3 regions of the Butyricicoccus sp. genome follow, and region 3 is predicted to be linked to each of the others. Evidence: predicted binding sites of a transcription regulator. Region 3 holds the regulator's gene; each other region holds the start of a gene.
The links. The regulator HrcA, encoded in region 3, represses chaperone genes, less so after heat shock. The targets are predictions, from matches to a motif close to TGTTAGCACTCNNNNNNNNNGAGTGCTAACA.

Region 1: ACWVX6_RS10550 (cation:dicarboxylate symporter family transporter) is a predicted target of HrcA. The motif match lies at 4,958-4,988, and genes of this name have one in related genera.
Region 2: ACWVX6_RS09700 (co-chaperone GroES) is a predicted target of HrcA. The motif match lies at 6,191-6,221, and genes of this name have one in related genera.

What each region holds. Positions count from the first base shown of each region.
Region 1 is NZ_CDRQNY010000045.1:1,770-9,579, forward strand. It holds gene ACWVX6_RS10530 (NYN domain-containing protein) at 1-882, shown strand, start outside; gene ACWVX6_RS10535 (RrF2 family transcriptional regulator) at 953-1,378, shown strand; gene ACWVX6_RS10540 (lipopolysaccharide biosynthesis protein) at 1,582-3,000, opposite strand; gene ACWVX6_RS10545 (phosphatase PAP2 family protein) at 2,997-3,572, opposite strand; gene ACWVX6_RS10550 (cation:dicarboxylate symporter family transporter) at 3,647-4,834, opposite strand; gene ACWVX6_RS10555 (VanW family protein) at 5,074-6,708, shown strand; gene ACWVX6_RS10560 (DUF975 family protein) at 6,729-7,661, shown strand.
Region 2 is NZ_CDRQNY010000032.1:7,890-15,699, forward strand. It holds gene glmS (glutamine--fructose-6-phosphate transaminase (isomerizing)) at 71-1,909, shown strand; gene ACWVX6_RS09675 (sigma-70 family RNA polymerase sigma factor) at 2,115-2,645, shown strand; gene ACWVX6_RS09680 (zinc-ribbon domain containing protein) at 2,722-2,997, shown strand; gene ACWVX6_RS09685 (hypothetical protein) at 3,371-3,808, opposite strand; gene ACWVX6_RS09690 (hypothetical protein) at 4,087-4,464, shown strand; gene ACWVX6_RS09695 (THUMP domain-containing class I SAM-dependent RNA methyltransferase) at 4,905-6,089, shown strand; gene ACWVX6_RS09700 (co-chaperone GroES) at 6,264-6,548, shown strand; gene groL (chaperonin GroEL) at 6,569-7,810, shown strand, end outside.
Region 3 is NZ_CDRQNY010000007.1:4,055-11,864, forward strand. It holds gene ACWVX6_RS04105 (Gfo/Idh/MocA family protein) at 1-750, opposite strand, end outside; gene hrcA (heat-inducible transcriptional repressor HrcA) at 1,056-2,102, shown strand; gene grpE (nucleotide exchange factor GrpE) at 2,131-2,658, shown strand; gene dnaK (molecular chaperone DnaK) at 2,715-4,562, shown strand; gene dnaJ (molecular chaperone DnaJ) at 4,729-5,880, shown strand; gene ribH (6,7-dimethyl-8-ribityllumazine synthase) at 6,867-7,328, opposite strand; gene ACWVX6_RS04135 (bifunctional 3,4-dihydroxy-2-butanone-4-phosphate synthase/GTP cyclohydrolase II) at 7,409-7,810, opposite strand, start outside.

The sequences.
Region 1 (7,810 bases), on a different contig from region 3:
TCCACCATGCGCAACTACTGGACCGAGGTTGCCGCGTACACCAAGGGACGCGGTCGGCTGTCGTGCACACCGGACGGCTATGCGCCCTGCCACAACGCGGAGGAAGTCATCTCGGCAGCCGCCTACGACCCGACCGCCGATGTGGAAAATACGCCGGATTCCGTGTTCTGCTCGCACGGCGCAGGCTATGTCGTCAAGTGGAACGAGGTGCCCGAGCACGCGCATGCGGACACCTCAAATGTGCTGAAACCTAAGGAAGAAGAGCCGGAAAAAGTCCGTCCGGCGCGTTCCTCCGGCACAGGCGGCGGAGACGGCTTCGGCGGCGATGCGGAACTGCGGGCCTTGTTTGAACGCACCTACGGTCCAGTCAAAAACCGCGGCTTTGAGGCCTTCCAGCAGAGCCGCAAAAAGGCGGCCACGCTCGAGCAGCTGTACGTTACCCGCATCCGTGAGGACGATTATCTGCTCGTGGACGGCTACAACATCATCTTCTCGTGGGACGAGCTGCGCGACATTGCCGCCCGTGATGTCAACGCAGCCCGTGAAGCGCTCGTCAACGTGCTGAGCAATTATCAGGGTGTGCGCAGATGCCATCTTATTCTCGTGTTCGATGCCTATAAGGTCAAAGGCGGAACCGGCTCGATCGAGCAGCGCGGCGGTATCCATATCGTCTACACCAAGGAGGCCGAAACCGCGGATATGTACATTGAGCAGGCGTCCTACGACCTGTCGCGCAAGCACCGTGTTCGCGTGGCTACATCGGACGGCATGGAGCAGATGATCATTCTCGGCCATGGCGCAGAGCGTATCTCCGCGACCGAGCTGCACTGGGAAGTAGAGCAGGCCAATGAGCATATTGAGGCAATTCTGAAAAAATTGTAAACAAAAATCGGTTTGGACTTGAATTCATAGTAAACCTGTGGTATATTAGTGAAAAGGGGAATTTGCAACTATGAAGATTTCAACCAAAGGAAGATATGCGCTTCGTCTGATGATCGACTTGGCGCAGCATGACGCAGGCGGCTACATTCCGCTGCGCGATATCTCCAAGCGACAGCAGATCTCGGCCAAGTATCTGGAGCAGATCGTGGTGCAGCTTTCGCGTGCGGGCTTTGTCATCTCGACGCGAGGCGCACAGGGCGGCTATCAGCTGGCGCGGCATCCTTCGGAGTATACCGTGGGCGATATTCTGCGCATTACCGAAGGCTCTCTTGCGCCGGTGGCGTGTTTGGAGCACGAGCCGGTGGATTGTCCTCGTGTAGATGAATGCATTACGCTCAGCTTTTGGCGCGGATTGTATGACGCAATCAATAATTATGTTGATTCGGTCACGCTCGAGGATCTTGTCAACAACGGAACGCTTAATTTTTCCATCTAACGCAAAAAGACAGACGATTTTTCGTCTGTCTTTTTTTCGTTGAGTAATGGAGAATGAACGATGCGGTTTTATCTTCTGTGTGCGTGCATGTGGTTTACAGGCGGTGCACCGAGTCGGCGCATCCTACAATATAACGTGATAATGTCGTGTAGACAGCAAAAGAAAAAGGGAACACCCCGCAGGCATTCCCTTTGCATATAAACTTATGCTCGATGCAGCAGCTTTTTGACACTGAGCAGCATCTCGCGGCTGTTGAGTGCCGCAACCGCGCCGAACAGCGCAATCTGCCAGACGAGCCACAGTGGCGGCTCAAGCAGCATGAGCATGGACTGTACGGTAAGCAGAATCACGGTCAGCGCCAAGCGCGGCACCTTCCAGCGGACCGGCATGAACCGCCGGCTGTCGATCGCACGGTACAGGAACAGAGCCACATAGCTGATGAGCGTTGCCAGCGCCGCACCGGTGCCGCCCATCCGCGGGATGAGCAGGGCGTTCAGACCGATGTTAATGACCGCGGAGAATGCCGTGGACAGGAAGGACGCAACCGTCTTCTTTTCCAGCAGGTACACGCTTTTCTGGAAGCTGGACAGGCAGTTGAAGCCCGCGCCGACCGCCAGAATCGGGATGAACGTCCAGCCGATATAGTAGCTGGGCACGGCGAGAACCGTCATAGCCAGCTTGGCGCACATTACGCCGCCGGACGCGATGATGAACACGATGGACGAGTATGTGTTGCCGACGTTCGAGAAGAACGTGATCTGCTCCTCCTTGGTGTTGTTGTTGACCATGGATATCTGCCATGCATCAACAAAGATGGACGCAACAAGCGCGATCAGTGTCGGCACACGGTAGGAGATCGAGTAGATGGCGCTGACTGCAGTATCCTGCATGGAAGCGAGGAACACCTGATCCGAGAAGCCAATGATATACACGAGAATCGCATCCGGTACGAGCGGAAGCGAGTATGCCAGCATGCCGCGCCACAGGTGCATGTCCAGACGCTTGAGCTTGACGTACTTCCACAAACCGGCAATAATGAACAGGCAAACAGTGGAAAGCGCGTCCGAGCAGATGATGGAGAACACATAGCCGAGGATGTTCCAGCGGAACACCTTCAGGTAGAGGATGTTCAGCATGATGGTGACGAACGTACGGAAAATGCCGTCGATCGCGTACAGGCGGACGTGGCCGAGCGCGCGGATGAACTGGCTGCACACATTCTGCGTGCACGAGGTCAGAACATACAGGTAGATGATCCACTGATACTCAAGCAGTGAGCCGGTAACACCCGCCGAGGTGTTATAGTGGATGAGACTCAGCAGCGGATGGAACGGCAGTGCGATAATAAAGCCGCACAGCACGGTCACAAGCGCAATGGTAAACACACTGCGCTTGTAATACTTGCGCTCAAGTCCGTAGCGGATGACCGCCTGTCCGATGGACAGCGACACCACCGGATACAGAATACTGGTGGTCTTGATGATCAGGTCGGCGACACCCATTTCATCCTGCGTCATCATGCCGGTGTAGAAACGCAGCATGAGGATGACGAGAATCTTGGAACTGAACGTGCCTATCGCAAAGATAAAGGTATTGCCGAGAAGGCGTTTGTATTGATTCATTTTTTGCCCTTTCTCAGCCGGAGTGTGTGGCACTGGTCGGTAACGCGGTCGGTCAGCCATGCAGCGATAATGCCGCACAGCACGCCGATGACCGCTCCGGCCAGTACGTCGGTCGGGTAATGGACGCTGGCATACAGCCGCGAAAACGCAATGGCTGCCGCCAGCAGAAAGGCCAGAAAACCGGTTTTATGGTGGAAGAAGTACAGCGCCGAGGCTGCCGCAAATGAGCTGAGCGTGTGCCCAGACGGAAACGACCACGGGTCCTCCGGAACGAGCAGCGCCGTCAGGTCGGTGTGGGTGACAAATGGACGCGGCCGCATGACAAGGTTCTTGAGGAACACGTTGCCAAGCAGAAAGCCGACACCGAGCGCGATCAGCATCGCCGCACCGGCGCGGCGTGTTCGCCGGAAGAACAGCAGCAGTACGGCAAGCGTAATCCAGACAGCACCGTAGCTGCCCAGCAGGGAGAACACCTTCCAGACTGTGTCGGACAGACCACCGCGCCAGTGCTCCGAGATGTACGCGAGAACGCCGTAGTCAACTGAATGCACAATATCGAGCAGAATATCCATTTACCGGAATCGCCGCCTTTCAGGATTAGAAGTTGTTTTATGATGGGGGGATGGCTATGGAAACAACTTCCCGGTTATTTTTCGGAAGCAGAACGGTCTACCTTGTCCACGATGAGGGCAATCGCCTGGTCACCGGTGACGTTGGTAGCAGTGCCGAAGCTGTCCTGCGAGAAGTGCAGGGCGATGATAAGCTGCTGCATCGGGTCGGTGAAGCCGAGCATCGAGGTGATCAGGCCCAGTGCCGACATAACACCGCCGCCCGGTACACCCGGAGCCGCAACCATGGTAACGCCCAGCATGAATACAAACGGAGCAAACATGGCAAAGGTCGGGGTTATGCCGCTTGCAAGCATGATGCCCATCGAGCCGAGTACGAGGCAGATGGTATCGCCGTTGAGGTTGATGGTAGCGCACAGCGGAACGACAAAGTCGGCAACGTCGTTATTTATATTGTTATTATATGCACAGTTCAGCGCAATCGGAATAGTCGATGCAGACGACTGGGTGCCGAGTGCGGTAAAGTACGCCGGAGCGGCGTTCTTCATGCTTTTGAAGTGGTTCTTGCGGCAGACAATGCTTGCCAGACCAAACTGAGACACGATGTACAGCAGCTGCAGCACAATAATGATAGCATACAGGGAAGCGAACATCTTGACGGTAGCCGCCAGACGGCCCTCGGCTGCGATGTTGGCGAACAGACCTGCGATGTGGATCGGGATCAGCGGAATGATAATGCGGCTGAGTACGCCGGTAACGATCTTCTGCAGATCGCGGAAAACGTTCAGCAGGGAATCGCCCTTAAGGTTTGCCATGCCGATGCCGATCACGAACGCGAGCACAAGTGCAGTCATAACGCCGAACACCGGGTCAACCGTGATGGAGAACAGCGGCTCGAAGGCGTTGCTCTCGAGTACATCGCCGGTGATGGGCTGAATGATCCCCGGCAGAACGGCCTTGCCGATGAAGAAGGTCAGCAGGCCGGAAATAACGGTTGTGCCGTAGGCCAGCAGCAGGGTCAGACCGAACAGACGGTTGGCCTTCTTGCCAAGCTCTGCCATGCCGACCGTGATGAACGACAGGATGATCAGCGGGATCATGAATGACAGGAAGGTTGAGAACAGCGAGGTAAAGGTTGCCAGCAGGCGGATGATGGCAACAAAGAACGCAGTGTCCGCGATGCCGAACCACTGTCCGCACATACCGATGAGGATACCGGCGATGATGCCGATAATCAGTCGAATTAACAGTCCTAATTGTTTCACTTGCATTTACTCCTCTTTTTCACAAAAATTTTAGCATACTAATAATACTATAGCAGAAAAGAGCCGTGATAGCAAGTTAAAGCGACAGATTATGACGGCGTATACCGAATTTATCCGAATTTGTGGTTGCTATCATGAATACAGGGCGCTATAATATAAAGGTATACCTGTCGAATAATGGCGGGTGCATCGAGAATCCAAAGCATATTCCAAGCATAGATTAGTTAAGAGGTATACTCATGGCAGATAAAAGCGCAAACAAACCGAAGAAGGGAGCGCATTTGATCAAAAAGCAGGCCAAAAAGCCGGAAAAACCGGCGCAGGTCATCCGGACGGAAGCGAAGCAGCCGAAGAAGAAACGTCGTGTTCCTATCGGTGTAAAGATTGCCGTCGGCGTTGTCATTGCGGCGGCAGCCGGTGCATTCGGCTATGTGTACTGCTACCCGAATGTTTTTCCGGGTGTGACTGTCGGACCGATCGCGGTCGGCGGCATGAACCGCGATGATGCGGCAAACACCATCGAGGACCAGAGTGCGCCGCTGTACGAGGGCAAGAACGTCACGGTGACGATTTACGGCTCCAACTATGATATTCCGGTCGATAAGGTGCTGAAAAACGTGGACGGCATCCAGTCCGCCGAGAACGCCTATGAAATAGGCCGTACCGGCAATCCGCTCGAGCGCGTGCGCGATATCATCGGCGCAATGCGCGGTCACAGAGAGGCGCAGATTGCGGCAACTGTAGATGAGGAAAGCCTGCGCGGCACGCTTAACGAAATCGCGGACACGGCGCTGACCGAACCGGTCAATCCGACCTGGGAACTGAAGGACAGCAATCTGATCGTGCATTCTGGCAAGCCGGGCGTCAAGTTTGACACGGATGCGGTAGAGCAGGCGCTGACTGATCAGATCCGCCTGATGGACTTTGAGCCGTATGAGGTCTCGACCGATGTGACAGCCGCTCCGGCGATTGACGTTGACAAGATTGCAGCCGACATTATCGGTGACCCGGTCAACGCTACCGTCAGCAAGGAGGACGGCAAGACCATCATCGCCGGCAAGACAGGCGTGTCGTTCGACACCGATAAGGCCAAGGAGATCATTGGCGACGGCTCGCAAGAGACCTACACCATTCCTGTGACGATCACCCAGCCGTCCATCACGGCAGAGACGCTCAAGGCGAAGCTGTTCCACGATACGCTCGCGCGCACGGCGACCAATCTCGATGAGGGCAACGCACCGCGTACGAACAATATCCGTCTGGCGGCTAAGGCCATCAACGGCACTATCCTCAATCCGGGCGACGAGTTTTCCTATAACGGCACGGTTGGCGAGCGCACAGCCGCACGCGGTTATCAGGAGGCGCATGCCTACTCGGGCGGCAAGATTATTGACGAGTTCGGCGGCGGTGTCTGCCAGCCGTCCTCGACGCTGTACATGGCTGTACTGCGTGCCGATTTGAAGGTGACCGAACGACATAATCATTCGTTTACCGTGTCCTACACACCGCTCGGCGAGGATGCAACCGTGGATTACGGCAATCTGGATTTCCGGTTCGTCAACAATACGGCGTATCCGGTCAAGATTCTTGCCGAGCAGACCGACGGTCAGATGATCATGACCATTGTCGGCACCAAAACGAGCGACAAGACGGTCACGACCCGCACAGAGGTGCTCGAGACCTACAAGCCGGAGACCGTTACAAAGACGGACAGCTCGATGGAGGCAGGCGAGAGCCGCGTGGAGACCTCGGGCATCACGGGCTACTCGACCAAGACCTACAAGCAGATTATTGAAAATGGCAAGACGACCGAGGTGCTGGCCAACAGCTCCACCTATTCCAAGCGGGATGAGGTCGTGTACGTCGGTGAATGATAAAGAAAACGGAGAATTTTATGAACAATTTTACAGCTGAGACCCGCAGACAGCTTAAGCGGGAGCAGAAGGCGCGTGTAATGGAAAACCTTGGACGGTGTATCGGCATCCAGCTGATGTACCTCGTGCCGTATGTGCTGCTGATGGTGATCCTGTACGTTTCCGTGTTCGGCAGAGCGTTCGCGCTCATCGCAGGCGGTGTTTCTGCGAATGATTACCAGTTGATGGCGGCACTCTCGCGTGGACTGAATACGGTATGGTTGTGCATTGCGCTTATGCTGGCGATCACGGGCCCCCTGCAGTTCGGCCTCATGCACTTTTACATCGGTCTCGCACACAGCGAGGATGTAACGGTGGGTATGCTCATGTACCCGTTCACCTCGCTGAAAAGTGTCTGGGCGGGCATCCGCATGGTGTTTACGCTGTGGCTGCGCGGCATTATCTGGTCAATCGTACCGACCGTCATCTATTCGGCAATCGTATTTTCGGTTGCTGTGGTTGTCTCGGATACAGCACAGTATCAGGTGATTGCGGGAGCGCTGCAGGTTGTGTACCTGCTGGTGATGATTCCGATTCGCGTTAAGCTGCAGACCTATAATGCTGGCTGGCTTCTGCTCGCGCAGGATGAGAACCGCAGCGCATGGGCGGCTACGCGCGAGGCTTCATGGGCGTTCCGCGGAAATCTGATGAAGCTGTTTGTATTCGACCTCAGCTTTATCGGCTGGTATGTACTGATCGCGGTTGTCCTCTGGGGATGTATCCTGCTCGGCACGGTCGGTCTGACTGTGATGAGCACCGGCATGGCGATTGCGGTGTTCGCGGCAGCTCTGGTGGCGGCGCTATGCCTGACTGCCGTACTGAACGGTTTTCTCTCGGCGTATATGGAAAGCTCGTTCGTGCGTATGTATGAGCATTTGACCGAACCGTCGGCGGAGTTTTATCCGGAAGGGTAAGCATCCTGCCGGGCAACCTGCATTCATGTAGGTTATGCGGTGATAGCATCAGGCAAACGATAGGATATCATTTATGAACGTGTGAAAAGCCTCGGAGATGTGTGCTCCGAGGCTTGAGGCTGTCGAAAAACTAACGTTTTCCGAGCAGC
Region 2 (7,810 bases), on a different contig from region 3:
TTGCCTAAGGCTCATACTGAAATGTTGCGGAAGATATGTTATATTTACCGTTGCAAAGGAGTATTATTTTATGTGTGGAATCGTTGGATTCACCGGACGCGAGAATGCGCTTCCGATTCTCATCAAGGGTCTGTACAGCCTGGAATACCGTGGCTATGACTCTGCCGGTGTGGCTGCCTTCACGAAGGACGGTCTGCGCGTTGTCAAGGCGCGCGGCCGCATTGCAAACCTTGAGGAGAAGATCAAGGAGGAAGGCGGCGACATGTACTGCACCTGCGGTATCGGCCACACCCGCTGGGCAACGCACGGCGAGCCGTCCGACCGCAACTCGCATCCGCATCTGGGCGGCAAGGGCAAGGTAGCAGTTGTGCACAACGGCATTATCGAGAACTACAAGGAGCTGCGTGAGCGTCTGGAGGCACACGGCTATGAGTTTAAGTCCGAGACCGATACGGAGACTGTCGCGCACCTCGTGGACTATCTGCACACCGGCAAGCAGGAGGATCTGGCAAAGACCGTTCTGCAGGCCGTACAGCGTCTGCGCGGCTCTTACGCACTGGGCGTAGTCTCGATGGATAACACGCAGGAGATCGTTGCTGCACGCCGCGGCAACCCGCTGGTTATCGGTATCGGTGAGGGCGAGAACATGATCGCATCCGATATTACCGCTATTATCAATCGCACCAAGCGTTACATTATTCTGGATGATAACGAGGTTGCAATCGTTCGCCCGGACAGCGTAGTTGTCATGAACGAGTTCGGCGATACGGTAGAGAAGGAAATCATGACCGTAACGTGGGATATGTCCGCAGCGGAAAAGGGCGGATACCAGCACTTTATGCTCAAGGAGATCATGGAGCAGCCCAAGGCAGTTGCCGATACGGTTAAGCCGCGCATCAAAAACGACGCGGTTGCGTTCGAGGACAACGGTCTGACCGATGAGCGTCTGCGCGAGATCGAGCATATTCATATCATCGGCTGCGGCTCTGCACTGCACGCAGGCATGGTCGGCAAGCGCGTGATTGAGGCAATGTGCCGTATTCGCTGTACGGCAGAGGTTGCCAGTGAGTTCCGTTATGAGAACCCGATCATCGGCAAAAAGGATATGTGCATCGTTATCAGCCAGTCCGGCGAGACGGCGGACACGCTGGCTGCCATGCGTCTGGCCAAGCAGGCAGGCGCGTTCACGATTGCGATCGTAAACGTCGTTTCCTCGACGATTGCGCGCGAAGCAGACGGTGTGCTGTATACCTGGGCCGGCCCGGAGATTTCGGTTGCGACAACCAAGGCATATTCCGCACAGCTGTCCGCTCTGTACCTCATCTCGGTTAAGATCGCGCGTGTGCGCGGCCTGATTTCCATCGGTGACGAGCGTGCGCTGTGCGCTGAGCTGCAGCGTCTGCCGGAATGTATTGAGCAGACACTGGGGTGCCAGTCGGATATGCAGCGTATCGCTACGCTGTATGCAAACCGCTCGAGCGTGTTCTTCCTTGGACGCGGACTGGACTATGCCGCCGCGCTCGAGGCTTCGCTCAAGCTGAAGGAAATTTCCTACATTCATTCGGAGGCGTACGCTGCCGGTGAGCTGAAACACGGCACGATTTCGCTGATCGAGGAGGGTACTCTGGTTGTTGCTCTGGCAACGCAGCCGGCACTGTTTGAGAAGACGGTCTCCAATATCCGCGAGGTTGTAGCGCGCGGCGCAAGCGTCGTGCTCGTCACCACGGACGATTTTACGGGCGACGAATCGGTCTGCCAGCACATCGTGCGCCTGCCGAAGTGCCTGTATGAATTTTCCGCTTCGCTCTCGATTATTCCGATGCAGCTTTTGGCATACTATATCGCAGTGGAGCGCAACTGTGATGTCGATAAGCCGCGCAACCTGGCAAAGTCGGTAACTGTAGAGTAAAACGTCAACAATATTGTCATAATTGCACAAAAATAGAAGCGCGTTTTTGTGTGATATCGGTAAAGATGACAATCGTTTCTTGACATTTCCAATTCTACCGCGTATAATAGCTATTGACATGAGAAATGATTATCAAATACAGCCATCGAACGGGATTCCGGATGAAAAGCTGTGCCGTCTGGCACGGCAGGGAGACGGACCCGCGATGGAGAATCTGATTCGTCGTTATACCCGTCTGGTCAAGACCTGTGCACGGCCCTACTTTCTGGCAGGCGCCGATGCAGAGGATCTGATGCAGGAGGGCATGCTCGGGCTGCTGAATGCCGTCCGGGAGTACGACGAGAGCAAGGGCGCACCCTTTGGAGCGTTTGCACGGTTGTGCATCACGCGGAAGATTTATTCCGCAGTGAAGGCGGCAGCGTCGCTCAAGCACGACCCGCTCAATCAGTCTATGTCAATCGATCGACCTCTGTTTGAAGACCTTGCGGAATCGCGTACCCGGGTAACTGCACCGAATGGTGATCCTGAATCGCTTGTTATCGGCAATGAGGAGAGGGAAGAGCGGAAAAAGAAGCTCTACTCGCTTTTGTCTGAATTTGAGGCACAGGTTTTGACGTTGTTTTTGGACGGCTTATCGTATGAAGAGATGTCCGAAGCGCTGCACAAACCAATCAAATCTGTGGATAATGCCGTCCAGCGCATCAAGCGAAAATCGGCAGCCATTAAACCTATTTAGGCGATAGCAGGCGCAGTGTCTGTACGCATATATTTCAAGTTTCCCGAGGGAACAGTATCAAAGAGAGGTAAAAACCATGTACGAAGACAAGACTTTAGTATGCAAGGAATGCGGTAAGGAGTTCGTGTTCACCGCTGGCGAGCAGGAGTTTTACGCAGAGCGCGGTTTCCAGAACGAGCCGCAGCGCTGCAAGTCCTGCCGCGATGCGCGCAAGAATGCTGCACGCGGTCCGCGTGAGTTCTTCACCGCTACCTGTGCTGCTTGCGGCGGCGAGGCTCGCGTTCCGTTCGAGCCGAAATCTGACCGCCCGGTATATTGCAGCGAGTGCTTCGCAAAGATGCGTGAGCAGTGATACCGTAACGGTAAAAAATCAATAAATGACACGTTAAAAGTGCCAGTAATGACTTTTCTCATTGCTGGTGCTTTTTTCTTTGCCCAAAGGAAAGGAATCGGCAAGGGAATGTATGTGTTCCGAAAAATGATAAAGAAATGAAGAATCGGATCCGCAGGCGATGGGCGGCTTGCGGCAAAAGAAAACCTCTGCTCAAAATGAGCAGGGGGGATCTTTTGATTTTAAGCAATAACGTTGTATTCCAGAATTAAGCCGCGTTTCTGCCGGTCGTCAAGGTCAGCAATAGCGGCCTCAATGCTGGGAAATAAGCAAGGGCAGATATGACCTTTGCTGAGATTCACGAAGCTGTACATAAATGCATAGAGAAGAACCTTTATTTGGCTTCGTTGATGGTAAGCAGCTCTTCGACCGTCTCTTTCTGCCGGCGAAGAAAGCCGAGATAGAAACCGTCAGAAACGGAAAATGCGATGAATGCTGCGTGCAGCAGAAGGGCTCCGATATGTATGAGAAGAGCTATAATCTCTGCGATGTTCATATTTTTTGATGCGTAAAAGGCATAGGCGGGATTGGCAAGCAGCAGATAGAAGTCCCACAAGATAAACGCACTAACCGGAATCAGAACGAACGATAAGACAATCCAAACGCGGGTGTCTTTCTTAAGGGCCTCGTATAAATGCAGAATGTCGGCGTGCTTGGATTCCAGTTCCTCGTGCGAAAAGAAGGAATAGTAATCCAAGTCACATAGTTTCTGGTGTTTGATGAATTCGGCTGCGCCGTTTTCATCGGACTTTGATGGTATATTGCTGGGCATAGGCGATAACTCCTGTAAATCGGGGTAGTCCTTGATAAAAAAAGGAAGACCCTAAAGAGCCTTCCTTTCAGGTCACAGGCCTCACGGGCTTCTGCGACACTAATCACTGTAAACAGTATAGCATAGCAAATGCCGGCCCGTAAAGCGCTGAGAAAGGCTTTATTGTTCAGACGGTATTATTCCCGCATTGTCGAAAGTGTCGGTAATGAAATCCTCATTACCGGCACTTTTTTATTTGTCCGCAGTAAAAATAGGCCTCAAATAAGGAGGAAAAAGGTGTGAAAAATGAAAAAATGATCTATCTCCCATATGTTCGTTTTGAGCAGAAAGAAGGAGAAGCAGAGGGCAGCGGCTGGTACTTTACGCAGTATGATGCCGAAACTGGAGAAGGTAAAGGCTGGCACGGAACAGAGTTCATGCCGGATTGCTTCTTTGAAACGAACTGCGAGTGCGGCGAACCGGAAACAAAGTTCTTTGACGTGCATATCAATGAGCCGATCGAGCAGTGGAGTTGGCCGGAATCGCCGGATGACGATGCGTTCACGAACTACGATGCGTGTTCCAACACAACGCGGGTTTCGCTGTCAAGTGCCTTCAAGTGCTCGGCGAGAGAAGCCAATCCTCCCGCGTTGCAGACAACATCCAACGGCAGCTGAACAATCTCGCCCAAAGAACGAAGCGCTGCAGCTGTGCTCTTTCTGCTTGGAACATCAATACCCACTGTGTTCATAGAAACACTCCTGTTTGAAATTTGCAATGGACAACGCCCTCTTTACCCATTGCCGATTCTATCTGTTTGCTTACATGAATGCGCTGGCTTTACCTGCACAAATCGAACACTGCTTTAATCCGCACACAGCGCGGAAAAAGGTTTAGTGGCCTACGGGCAACCTTGGTGTCTCCCTCTTGTGCCTGTGCAGGGCAGGCAAGAGCCTGTTCGCTTCTCAAGCGATAACGCTTCGGATAGCGGCATTCAGAAAACCGTGTTATCTCGTCGCAAATCTTGACAAAATCCTTAAAAACCGATACAATATAAAGGTTAAAAAGGACTTTCGGCTCCTGCTATGACGGCGGGAGCCTTTTTGGAGGAAACACGATGGAACTTACATTATGCTGCCCGACTTTATTCGGGCTGGAGGGCATCGTCGCAGATGAGCTGCGCTTCGGCGGCAGGCTGACTGACGTGCATGCGGAAAACGGCCGCGTGCTGTTCACCGGTGACGAAAACACGCTTGCATGGGCGAACCTGAACCTGCGGTGCGCCGAGCGTGTGCTCATCCGCATCGGCACATTCAAAGCCAAAACGTTCGACCAGCTGTTCGAGGGCGTAAAAGCACTCCCGTGGGAGCAGTTCATTCCGGCGGACGGCGCATTTCCGGTCAAGGGTCACAGTCTGGACTCCGCGCTGCACTCGATTCCGGACTGCCAGAAGATCATCAAAAAGGCAGTCGTATCGCGTCTGGGCGCGAAGTACGGTCAGACCTGGTTTGATGAGATTGGTGAAAAGTATCAGATTCAGTTCGCCATCATGCACGATGTGGCTGAGCTGTACCTCGATACCTCGGGTGCCGGTCTGCACAAGCGCGGCTACCGCGCCAACAGCAATGCGGCGCCGCTTCGTGAGACACTGGCGGCGGCTATGGTCAAGCTGGCGCGCTGGCGCGGGCGCGATCCGTTCCTCGACCCGTTCTGCGGCTCGGGCACGATCGCGATTGAGGCGGCCATGATCGCGCAGCGCCGTGCCCCCGGTCTGCTGCGCCGCTTTGACGCGGAAAAGTGGAGCTGCTTTGACAAGTCGGTCTGGCAGCAGGCGCGCGAGAGTGCGCTCGACTTTGCCCAGCCGGACGCAAAATTCGATATCGTCGGCAGCGACATCGACCCGGACTGCGTTCAGCTGTCCATCGAGAACGCGCGCAAGGCCGGTGTAGCCAACACGGTGTTTTTCGAGCGCGCGGACGCAGTAAAGCGCGATTACAGCGGTGCAGGCGTACTGTTTGCCAATCCGCCGTATGGTGAGCGTCTGCTGGACTTGCAGCAGGCGGAAAAGCTGTACGCCGACCTCGGCAGAGCGACAAAAAACAGCCCGATGAAGCAGTATCTGCTCAGCTCGGACCCGTTGTTCGAGCGTTGCTACGGCCGCAAGGCGGATAAGCGCCGCAAGCTGTATAACGGCATGATCAAGTGCGAGCTGCATATGTATTTTAAAGACCCATCTGCACAGGATAAGCCGGTAAATAAGCACTCCGACCGTCCGTCTGCTAAACGACCGGCAAAACACTGAGCAGTACAGGGCACTGTTCATAATTTGTTCAGAAAATTTTTGTGAAAATTCCGGATTACCCCCTTGCATATTGCGGCTCCTTGGTGTAAGATAATACTCGAAGTTAGCACTCGGGTAATTTGAGTGCTAACCCCCAACATTGTAAAATCTTATTTTTCATAGGAGGAATCCATTATGAAGCTCAAGCCCCTTTGCGACCGCGTAGTTATCAAGATGGTCGAGGCGGAGGAGACCACCGCAAGCGGCATTATTCTTACCGCATCCGCACAGGAGAAGCCCCAGGTTGCTGAAATCATCGAAGTAGGCCCGGGCGGTGTTGTAGACGGCAAGGAAATCAAGATGGAAGTTCAGAAGGGCCAGAAGGTCATCACCGGCAAGTACACCGGCACCGAGGTTAAGCTGGACGGCGAGAAGTATATCATCGTTCGTCAGAGCGACATTCTGGCAATCGTAGAGTAATTTTCAGGAGGTAATTCATCATGGCTAAGCAGCTTATTTACGGCGAGGACGCGCGCAAGGCTCTGCAGCGCGGTATTGATCAGCTCGCTGATACCGTTAAGGTAACCATCGGTCCGAAGGGCCGCAACGTTGTACTGGATAAGAAGTACGGCGGTCCGCTGATCACCAACGACGGTGTTACTATCGCCAAGGAGATCGAGCTGGACGACGCTTTCGAGAACATGGGCGCACAGCTCGTTAAGGAAGTTGCCACCAAGACCAACGACATCGCAGGCGACGGCACCACCACCGCTACCGTTCTGGCACAGGCTTTCGTTCGCGAGGGTCTGAAGAACGTAGCTGCAGGTGCAAACCCGATGGTAATGCGCCGCGGTATCTCCAAGGCAGTCAAGGCTGCTGTTGCAGCGATTGCTGAGAACTCCAAGAAGGTTGACGGCACGGGCGACATCGCTCGTGTAGGCGCTATCTCCTCCAGCTCCGGCGAGATCGGCACCCTGATCGCAGAGGCTATGGAGAAGGTTTCCACCGACGGCGTTATCACCGTTGAGGAGTCCAAGACCGCTGAGACCTACTCTGAGGTTGTTGAGGGCATGCAGTTCGACCGCGGTTATATCACCCCGTATATGTGCACCGACACCGAGAAGATGGAAGCAAATCTGGATGACGCTCTGGTGCTGATCACCGATAAGAAGCTGTCCAACATTCAGGAGCTGCTGCCGATCCTCGAGCAGGTTGTTAAGGCTGGCAAGAAGCTGCTGCTCATCGCTGAGGACGTTGAGGGCGAGGCTCTGTCCACCCTGATCGTAAACCGTCTGCGCGGCACCTTCACTTGCGTAGCTGTTAAGGCTCCGGGATTTGGCGATCGCCGCAAGGATATGCTGCGCGACATCGCAATCCTGACCGGCGGTACCGTAATCTCCGAGGAGGTTGGTATCGAGCTCAAGGACGCTACCATGGATATGCTGGGTTCTGCCCGTCAGATCAAGGTAACCAAGGAGAATACCACCATTGTTGACGGTGCAGGCGACAAGCAGGCTATCGCAAACCGCGTTGCTGAGATCCGCGGCGCGATCGAGCGCACCACCTCTGACTTCGACCGTGAGAAGCTGCAGGAGCGTCTGGCTAAGCTGGCCGGCGGCGTAGCAGTTATCAAGGTTGGCGCTGCAACCGAGACCGAGATGAAGGAGCAGAAGCTCCGCATCGAGGATGCACTGAACGCAACCCGCGCAGCTGTTGAGGAAGGCATTGTAGCAGGCGGCGGC
Region 3 (7,810 bases):
GACGATTTCGGTCTCGGTGTGGTAGCCGTGCGGTGCAGTGCGGCCAACGTGCAGGAAAGCGACCGTGCCATTATCAAACTTGAGCATTGCCATGCCGGTCTCGGTGTCACCGTTCTCGGCAAACTCGGGGTGCTTGAAGTTGGTGCCCGCGGCGTAAACCTCGGTAACCTCACCGCCGAGGAACCAGCGCATCAGGTCAATGTCGTGCGAAGCCGCGTCAATGAAGATGCCGCCCGAGGTCTTGGAAAACTTGATGCAGCTCTCGACCAGTGCTTCCGGGTCCAGACCGGTAGCCTTTACCAGATACGGCTTGCCGATGCGGCCTGCGTTGATCTGTGCCTTTGCATCCGCATAGGACGGATCGTAGCGGCGCATAAAGCCAAGGAAGAAGATCTTGTCCGGGTGACGTTCAACAGCAGCCTCAGCGCGCTTGCACTCCTCGAGCGAGCAGCCGAGCGGCTTGTCGGTGAAGACGTGCTTGCCTGCATCGAGCGCGTACTCGATCATCCAGCAGTGCTCCGGAGAGGAGGAGACGATAACGACAGCTTCAATGTCTGCCTCGTCAACCATTTTCTTGTAGTCCGTGGTGGTGTACTCCACCTTGAGGTAGTCCTTCGCCCAGTCCAGCTCCTTCTGCTCGAGCGAGCAGGCAGCGACCAGCTTGCAGCCGGGAATCTTGAACGCGAGATTCTGCGCGTGTACCGAACCGAGACGGCCCAAACCGACGATGCCAACTTTGATTTCCTTCATGTTTGTTCTCCTTTTTATAGAGCGGATTTTCTCTCTACGGCAATCGAACGATTGCCTGTCTCTCTCTCATACTAATTCTATCACTGCGTGGACGCGAACGCAAGGAAAAACGACCAAATCAGAGCGTTTTTTATACGGTGAAAACTGGCATTTCAGCACTCGGCAGGCGCGTGTGATAAAATTCCGATGATCATTTCATAAATTGTTCACAAACAGCACTTGACTTTGCCCGTATGTGGTGGTAAATTAAGTTTAGCACTCGGGGAGATGGAGTGCTAACAACCGAAAGAAAGGAGTCTGCTTCGGTGGAGCTTTCGGAACGTAAAAAGCAAATACTCAAAGCCATTATCGGCGATTACATCCGCACGGCTGAGCCGGTCGGCTCCAAGGCATTGACCGAGGGACACGAGCTGCCGTTCTCGTCCGCCACCATCCGTAATGAGATGAGTGAGCTGGAGGACATGGGCTACCTCGAAAAGCCGCACACCTCTGCGGGACGAATCCCCTCACCGCAGGGCTATCGACTGTATGTGGATGAACTGATGGAGCGTCCGGCCGACAATGCGGAGGACGGAAACGCACTGCAGAACAGCGTGCTTACCAAGGTACGGGAGCTTGACCACCTCATTCAGGAGGCCGGCAAGCTGCTCACCAGTCTGACAAATTACGCGTCGGTTGCTATCACACCGGCGATGACACAGATCGCCATCCGGCAGTTTGAGATCATCGCAGTCGATAAGATGAATTTCGTAATCGTAGTAGTTACGGATTCGGGTACGGTCAAGAATAAAATGGTCCGCACGGTGGCTGAGGTCTCCAAGGATGAGGCCGAGCTGCTCACCTATGTACTCAACCAGACGCTGACCGGACTGCCGCTCTCGAGCATCACCGCCGAGCGATTCGACATTGTGCGCCGCGCCGCGGGATTGACCGCGCTGCTCGCTCCGGTAGCCGAGTACATCGCAGAGCTGATCACCGAGCTGAGCGACCAGAAGGTTTACCTCGACGGTGCCAGCAAGCTGCTTCGTTTTCCGGAGTACCGCGATACGAAAAAGGCGCAGACGCTGCTCGATTACATGGAGGATGACCGCAAGCACCTGCTGCCGGCCACCCGCAAGATCGACGGCATCCAGTTCTTTATCGGACCAGAAAACGGCGAAAACCCGCTGAGTGAAACCTCGGCGATCTACGCAAAATACGATATCGGTAAGATCGGTCAGGGCGCGATCGGCATCGTGGGTCCGACCCGCATGGATTACGCCAAGCTGTCCGCACAGCTCAGCCGCTTCGCAAAAGGGCTGAACAAACTGATCGCCGAGACATTTTTAGATGAAAAAGACGGAAATCACTGATTTCCTGTAAACGGAGGCACAAAACGACATGAGCAAAAAGACAAAGCCGGAGGCGGAAGAGCAGGAGCAGGTAAAGACCGAGGCTCCCGCAGAGGAGACCGCCAAGGCTGAAGCAAAGCCCGCGACGGACTGGGAAGCCAAGTATAACGACCTGAACGACCGTTATCTCCGCATGGCGGCGGAGTACGATAACTTCCGCAAGCGCAGCCAGCGCGAGCGTGAGCAGGCGTACACCGATGCCGTCAGCCGCGCCGTAACCGCACTGCTGCCGACCTACGATAACCTCGAGCGGGCGCTCAAGGCAGAGACCGCCGACACCGAATATAAAAAGGGTGTCGAGCTGACCATGACGCAGCTGACCGAAAGCCTCAAGGGCATTAACGTCACCGTCATCGACGCTGCCGCAGGCACCGCATTCGATCCGAACTTCCACAACGCGGTTATGCACGTTGAGGATGAAAACCTCGGTGAGAATGTCATCGCGGAAACCTTCCAGCAGGGCTTCCAGATTGGCGATAAGGTTATTCGCCATGCGATGGTGAAGGTTGCAAACTGATTACTAACTACTAATTAAAGTAAACAAAATCCTATCATTTAAGGAGTGTATTTATTATGGGTAAGATCATTGGTATTGACCTTGGTACGACGAACTCTTGTGTATCTGTTATGGAGGGCGGCGAAGCCGTAGTCATCCCTAACGCTGAGGGTGCGCGCACCACTCCGTCTGTCGTTGCATTTTCTAAGGACGGCGAGCGTATGATCGGTCAGGTCGCTAAGCGCCAGGCTGTAACCAACGCAGACCGCACCATTATTTCCATCAAGCGCCACATGGGCACCGACTACCGCGTAAACATCGACGGCAAGCCGTACTCCCCGCAGGAGATTTCCGCTATGATCCTGCAGAAGCTGAAGGCTGACGCAGAAGCATACCTCGGCCAGCCGGTAAATCAGGCGGTCATCACCGTTCCGGCTTACTTCTCCGACTCGCAGCGTCAGGCTACCAAGGATGCCGGCAAGATCGCAGGTCTGGAAGTTCTGCGTATCATCAACGAGCCGACCGCTGCTGCGCTGGCTTACGGCGTAGATAAGGAATCCGAGCAGAAGATCATGGTTTACGACCTCGGCGGCGGTACGTTCGATGTATCCGTTCTGGACATCGGCGAGGGCGTTCTGGAGGTTCTGTCCACCGCAGGTGATACCCACCTCGGCGGTGATGACTTCGACCAGCGCATCATCGACTGGATGGTTGACGAGTTCAAGAAGTCCAACGGCATTGACCTGTCGAACGACCGTATGGCTATGCAGCGCCTGAAGGAAGCTGCTGAGAAGGCGAAGATCGAGCTGTCCGGCATGAGCCAGACCTCCATCAACCAGCCGTACATCACGGCTGACGCTACCGGTCCGAAGCACCTCGAGCTGACCCTGACCCGTGCAAAGTTCAACGAGCTGACCGCAGACCTCGTAGAGCGCACCATGGGCCCGGTTCGTCAGGCTATGAGCGACGCTGGTCTGTCCGCTTCCGATCTGTCCAAGGTCCTGCTGGTTGGCGGTTCCACCCGTATTCCGGCTGTACAGGAGGCTGTTAAGGGCATCACCGGCAAGGAAGGCTTCAAGGGCATCAACCCGGACGAGTGCGTAGCAATCGGCGCATCCATCCAGGGCGGCGTTCTCGGCGGCGAGGTCAAGGACGTGCTGCTGCTCGACGTAACTCCGCTGTCCCTCGGTATTGAGACCCTCGGCGGCGTATGCACCAAGCTGATCGACCGCAACACCACCATCCCGACCAAGAAGAGCCAGATCTTCTCCACCGCAGCTGATAATCAGCCGTCCGTTGAGATTCACGTTCTGCAGGGCGAGCGCGAGATGGCTGCAGGTAACAAGACCCTCGGCCGCTTCACCCTCGACGGCATCGCTCCGGCACCGCGCGGCATTCCTCAGATCGAGGTTACCTTCGATATCGACGCAAACGGCATCGTAAACGTATCCGCTAAGGACCTCGGCACCGGCAAGGAGCAGAAGATCACCATCACTGCATCCACCAATCTGTCTCAGGACGAGATCGACAAGGCAATGCACGAGGCTGAGCAGTACGCTGAGCAGGATAAGAAGAACAAGGAAGCAGTTGAGGTTCGCAACAACGCTGAGCAGCTGGTATTCCAGTCCGAGAAGGCGTTGACCGATCTGGGCGACAAGCTGTCCGCAGACGAGAAGAGCGGCGTTCAGGCTGAGATCGAAAAGGTTAAGGAAGCACTCAAGGGCACCGATACTGATATGATCAAGGCTGCAACCGAGGGCCTGTCCAAGAAGTTCTCCGATCTGGCCGGCAAGATCTATCAGCAGCAGGCACCGCAGGGCGACCCGAACATGGGCGGCGCTCAGGGTGCAGGCGCACAGGGCGGCCCGCAGGGCGACTTTGTAGACGCTGACTTCACCGAGGTCAAGGACGACGACAACAAGTAATAACAGATAGGAGTTAGGAAGTAGGAGTTAGGAGTTATGGCTGCCGGTTTTCGGCAGAGTGCAGCGAGATTGCACGGTATCAAAACTCCTGTCTCCTCACTCCTATCTCCTCACTAAGAGAAGGCGCGCTTCGGTGCGCCTATCCCTGTGTATAGGATGATTTTTTATGGCTGATAAAAGAGATTATTATGAAGTGCTCGGCGTACAGAAGGGCGCAAGTGATGATGAGCTGAAAAAGGCATACCGCAAGCTGGCGCGCAAGTACCACCCGGACCTCAACAAAGATAATCCGGAGGCTGCGGATAAGTTCAAGGAAGCAAACGAAGCGTACGAAGTGCTGTCCGACAAGGAGAAGCGCGCCAAGTACGATCAGTTCGGCTTTGCCGGCGTTGACCCGAGCTACGGCGGCGGTGCCGGTGCCGGTGGCTTCGGCGGCGGCTTTGATATGGGCGATCTGGGCGACCTGTTTGGTTCGTTCTTTGGCGGCGGCTTTGGCGGCGGACGGTCGTCCCGCCGTAATGCACCGCAGCGCGGCGAATCCATCCGTCAGACGGTGATCCTGTCCTTCGAGGAAGCCGCATTTGGCTGTGAGAAGGAGATAACGGTCGAGCGCATCGAATCCTGTGACGACTGCGGCGGCACGGGTGCCGCAAAGGGCACCACGGCAGAGACCTGTCCGAACTGCCGCGGCACCGGTGTGGTAACGCAGACCCAGCGCACGCCGCTCGGCATGTTCCAGACGCAGGGCGCCTGCCCGAACTGCCGCGGCACCGGCAAGATCATCAAGAAGCCGTGCCCGAAGTGCGGCGGTCAGGGTCGTGTTCGCAAGACCCGCAAGTTCAAGGTCAACATTCCGGCAGGTATCGACGATGGTCAGTCCATCCAGCAGCGCGGTCAGGGCAATGCAGGCGTGAACGGCGGTCCCGCAGGCGATCTGTTCGTAACGGTTGCCATCCGTCCGCATCCGATCTTTACCCGCAACGGCTCGGATGTACATGTCGATATTCCGATTTCGTTCGCACAGGCCGCACTCGGCGATACGCTGCAGGTGCCGACCATCGACGGCCGCATCGAGTACAAGATTCCGGAAGGCACGCAGACCGGCACGACGTTCCGCATGCGCGGCAAGGGCATTCAGAATGTCAACGGCCGCGGTCGCGGCGACCAGTATGTCCGCGTAAACATCGAGGTGCCGAAGAACCTGTCCGAAAAGCAGAAAAAGCTACTGCGTGAGTTCGAGGAAACGTCCACGGACGAGAATCAGGTAAAGCGCAAGAGCTTCTGGGATAAGGTAAAGGACGCACTCAAGGATAAATAATTAAAGGAGCATTGCTTTTTGAACAAATTCGGTAAACTGGAGCTTGTGCGCTGACCGGGAGGTCGGCTGTACAGGAATCCGTAAACCACCTCCCCAAAGGACGAAAAATATCGACTTTTCAGGAGGAATTCCCATGAATCGGGAGAATAAACGCAAGCAATAGCAAAAGGGTTATTACAAAACGCATGCCTGCGACGACAGCTTCACCTGCAGGGTGTGCGGCCGTCCGGTCGTACCCGCAGGTGCGGTGTACTGCACTCTAACCGCGCAGCGGCGGACGATAACCCGATGAAGCTGATGTCCATCGCCATGAAGCCGGTGGCGTTCCCGCCGTTCCCGCTGGAGCGGATTGAGGAGCTGACCGCGCTCATGGGCGGAGAAGGCTCGGTAGAATAAAGAAAACCACCCGGGATTTTCTCGGGTGGTTTTCTTTTGCGGGATAAAAATTGAAAATGGAGGATGGAGATGGAGCAGCAAAATTTACAAAACCGTGCTGGATTTCTCTAACGGATTCTGCTATATTAAAAAACAGGAGGTACGGTATGAGAAAGAAAACAATGTGGGCTGCTGTCGGCATCGCAGTATTGCTGATTTGCTGTGTGGTATATTTTCGTCCGATGTCGCTATCCGATTGCATAGGCGCAGATGATCGAATTGTGCTATCCATCAGCACGTTAAGCGTTCCCAACGGAGAAGCAGGCATCGACACGGCAGATTATAACGATATCACGACGGAACAGCAGAAAAGTATAACGTCTTTGCTGGAAAATTGCACATATACACGTTCTCTGCGCACATTGCTGCCGCAGACATCGCTGTCCGATATCGGCGGAAAAACAGCGGCGCTCTACGTCTATCATGATGATTCACTGCTGCATTCTATCCAAATCACAGAAAACGGACAGCTTCTGTTGGACAATCGAAGCTACAAAATAAAGAATGCCGAACAGCTGCTTGACCAGCTGACCGGCATTTTTTGTACGATTTTAGATCTGCGGCAGCAGGTTTGCCAGCTCGAGAGCGGCAATCGCTGCATCGGCGCCCTTGTTGCCGGCCTTGGTGCCTGCGCGCTCGATGGCCTGCTCGATGTTCTCGGTGGTAACCACGCCGAAGGTCACCGGCACACCGGTCTGCAGGTTGACCTGTGCAATGCCCTTGGCAGCCTCGTTGCACACGAGGTCGTAGTGGCTGGTCGAGCCGCGGATAACCGCGCCGAGGCAGATAACTGCATCATACTTGCCGCTCTGCGCCAGCTTCTGCGCCGCCAGCGGAATCTCAAATGCACCCGGAACCCATACGAGCGTGATGTCATCCGTGTCCACACCGTGACGAACCAGCGTGTCCTCCGCGCCGGAGATCAGCTTGGAAACGATAAATTCGTTGAAACGTGCACCAACGATTGCAAACTTGCCCTTGGTTGCTACTAACTTGCCTTCGAGTACCTTCATCTTAAAATCTTCCTTTCAATATGGTGAACAGATATATTGCAGGGCGAGGTGAGGTCATCCCGCCCTGCGGGATAGATTGATTACAATGTTTCACTAAAGAGGTGACCCATCTTAATTTTCTTGGTTCTGAGGTAGAACGCGTCGTCCTTCTGCGGTGCAATCTCGATCGGCACGCGCTCGGTGATCTCTACACCAAAACCGTCCAGACCGTAAATCTTCTCCGGATTATTGGTCAGCAGGCGCAGCTCCTTTGCGCCGAGGTCCTGCAGAATCTGAGCGCCGATCCAGTATTCACGCAGGTCGGGCGCAAAGCCGAGCTTTACGTTTGCCTCGACTGTATCGAAGCCCTTTTCCTGCAGTTCATACGCCTTCAGCTTGTTGATCAGACCGATTCCGCGGCCTTCCTGGCGCATATAGAGCAGCACGCCGCGTCCTTCCTTGTCAATCTGCTGCATGGCTGCCGCAAGCTGCTGACCGCAGTC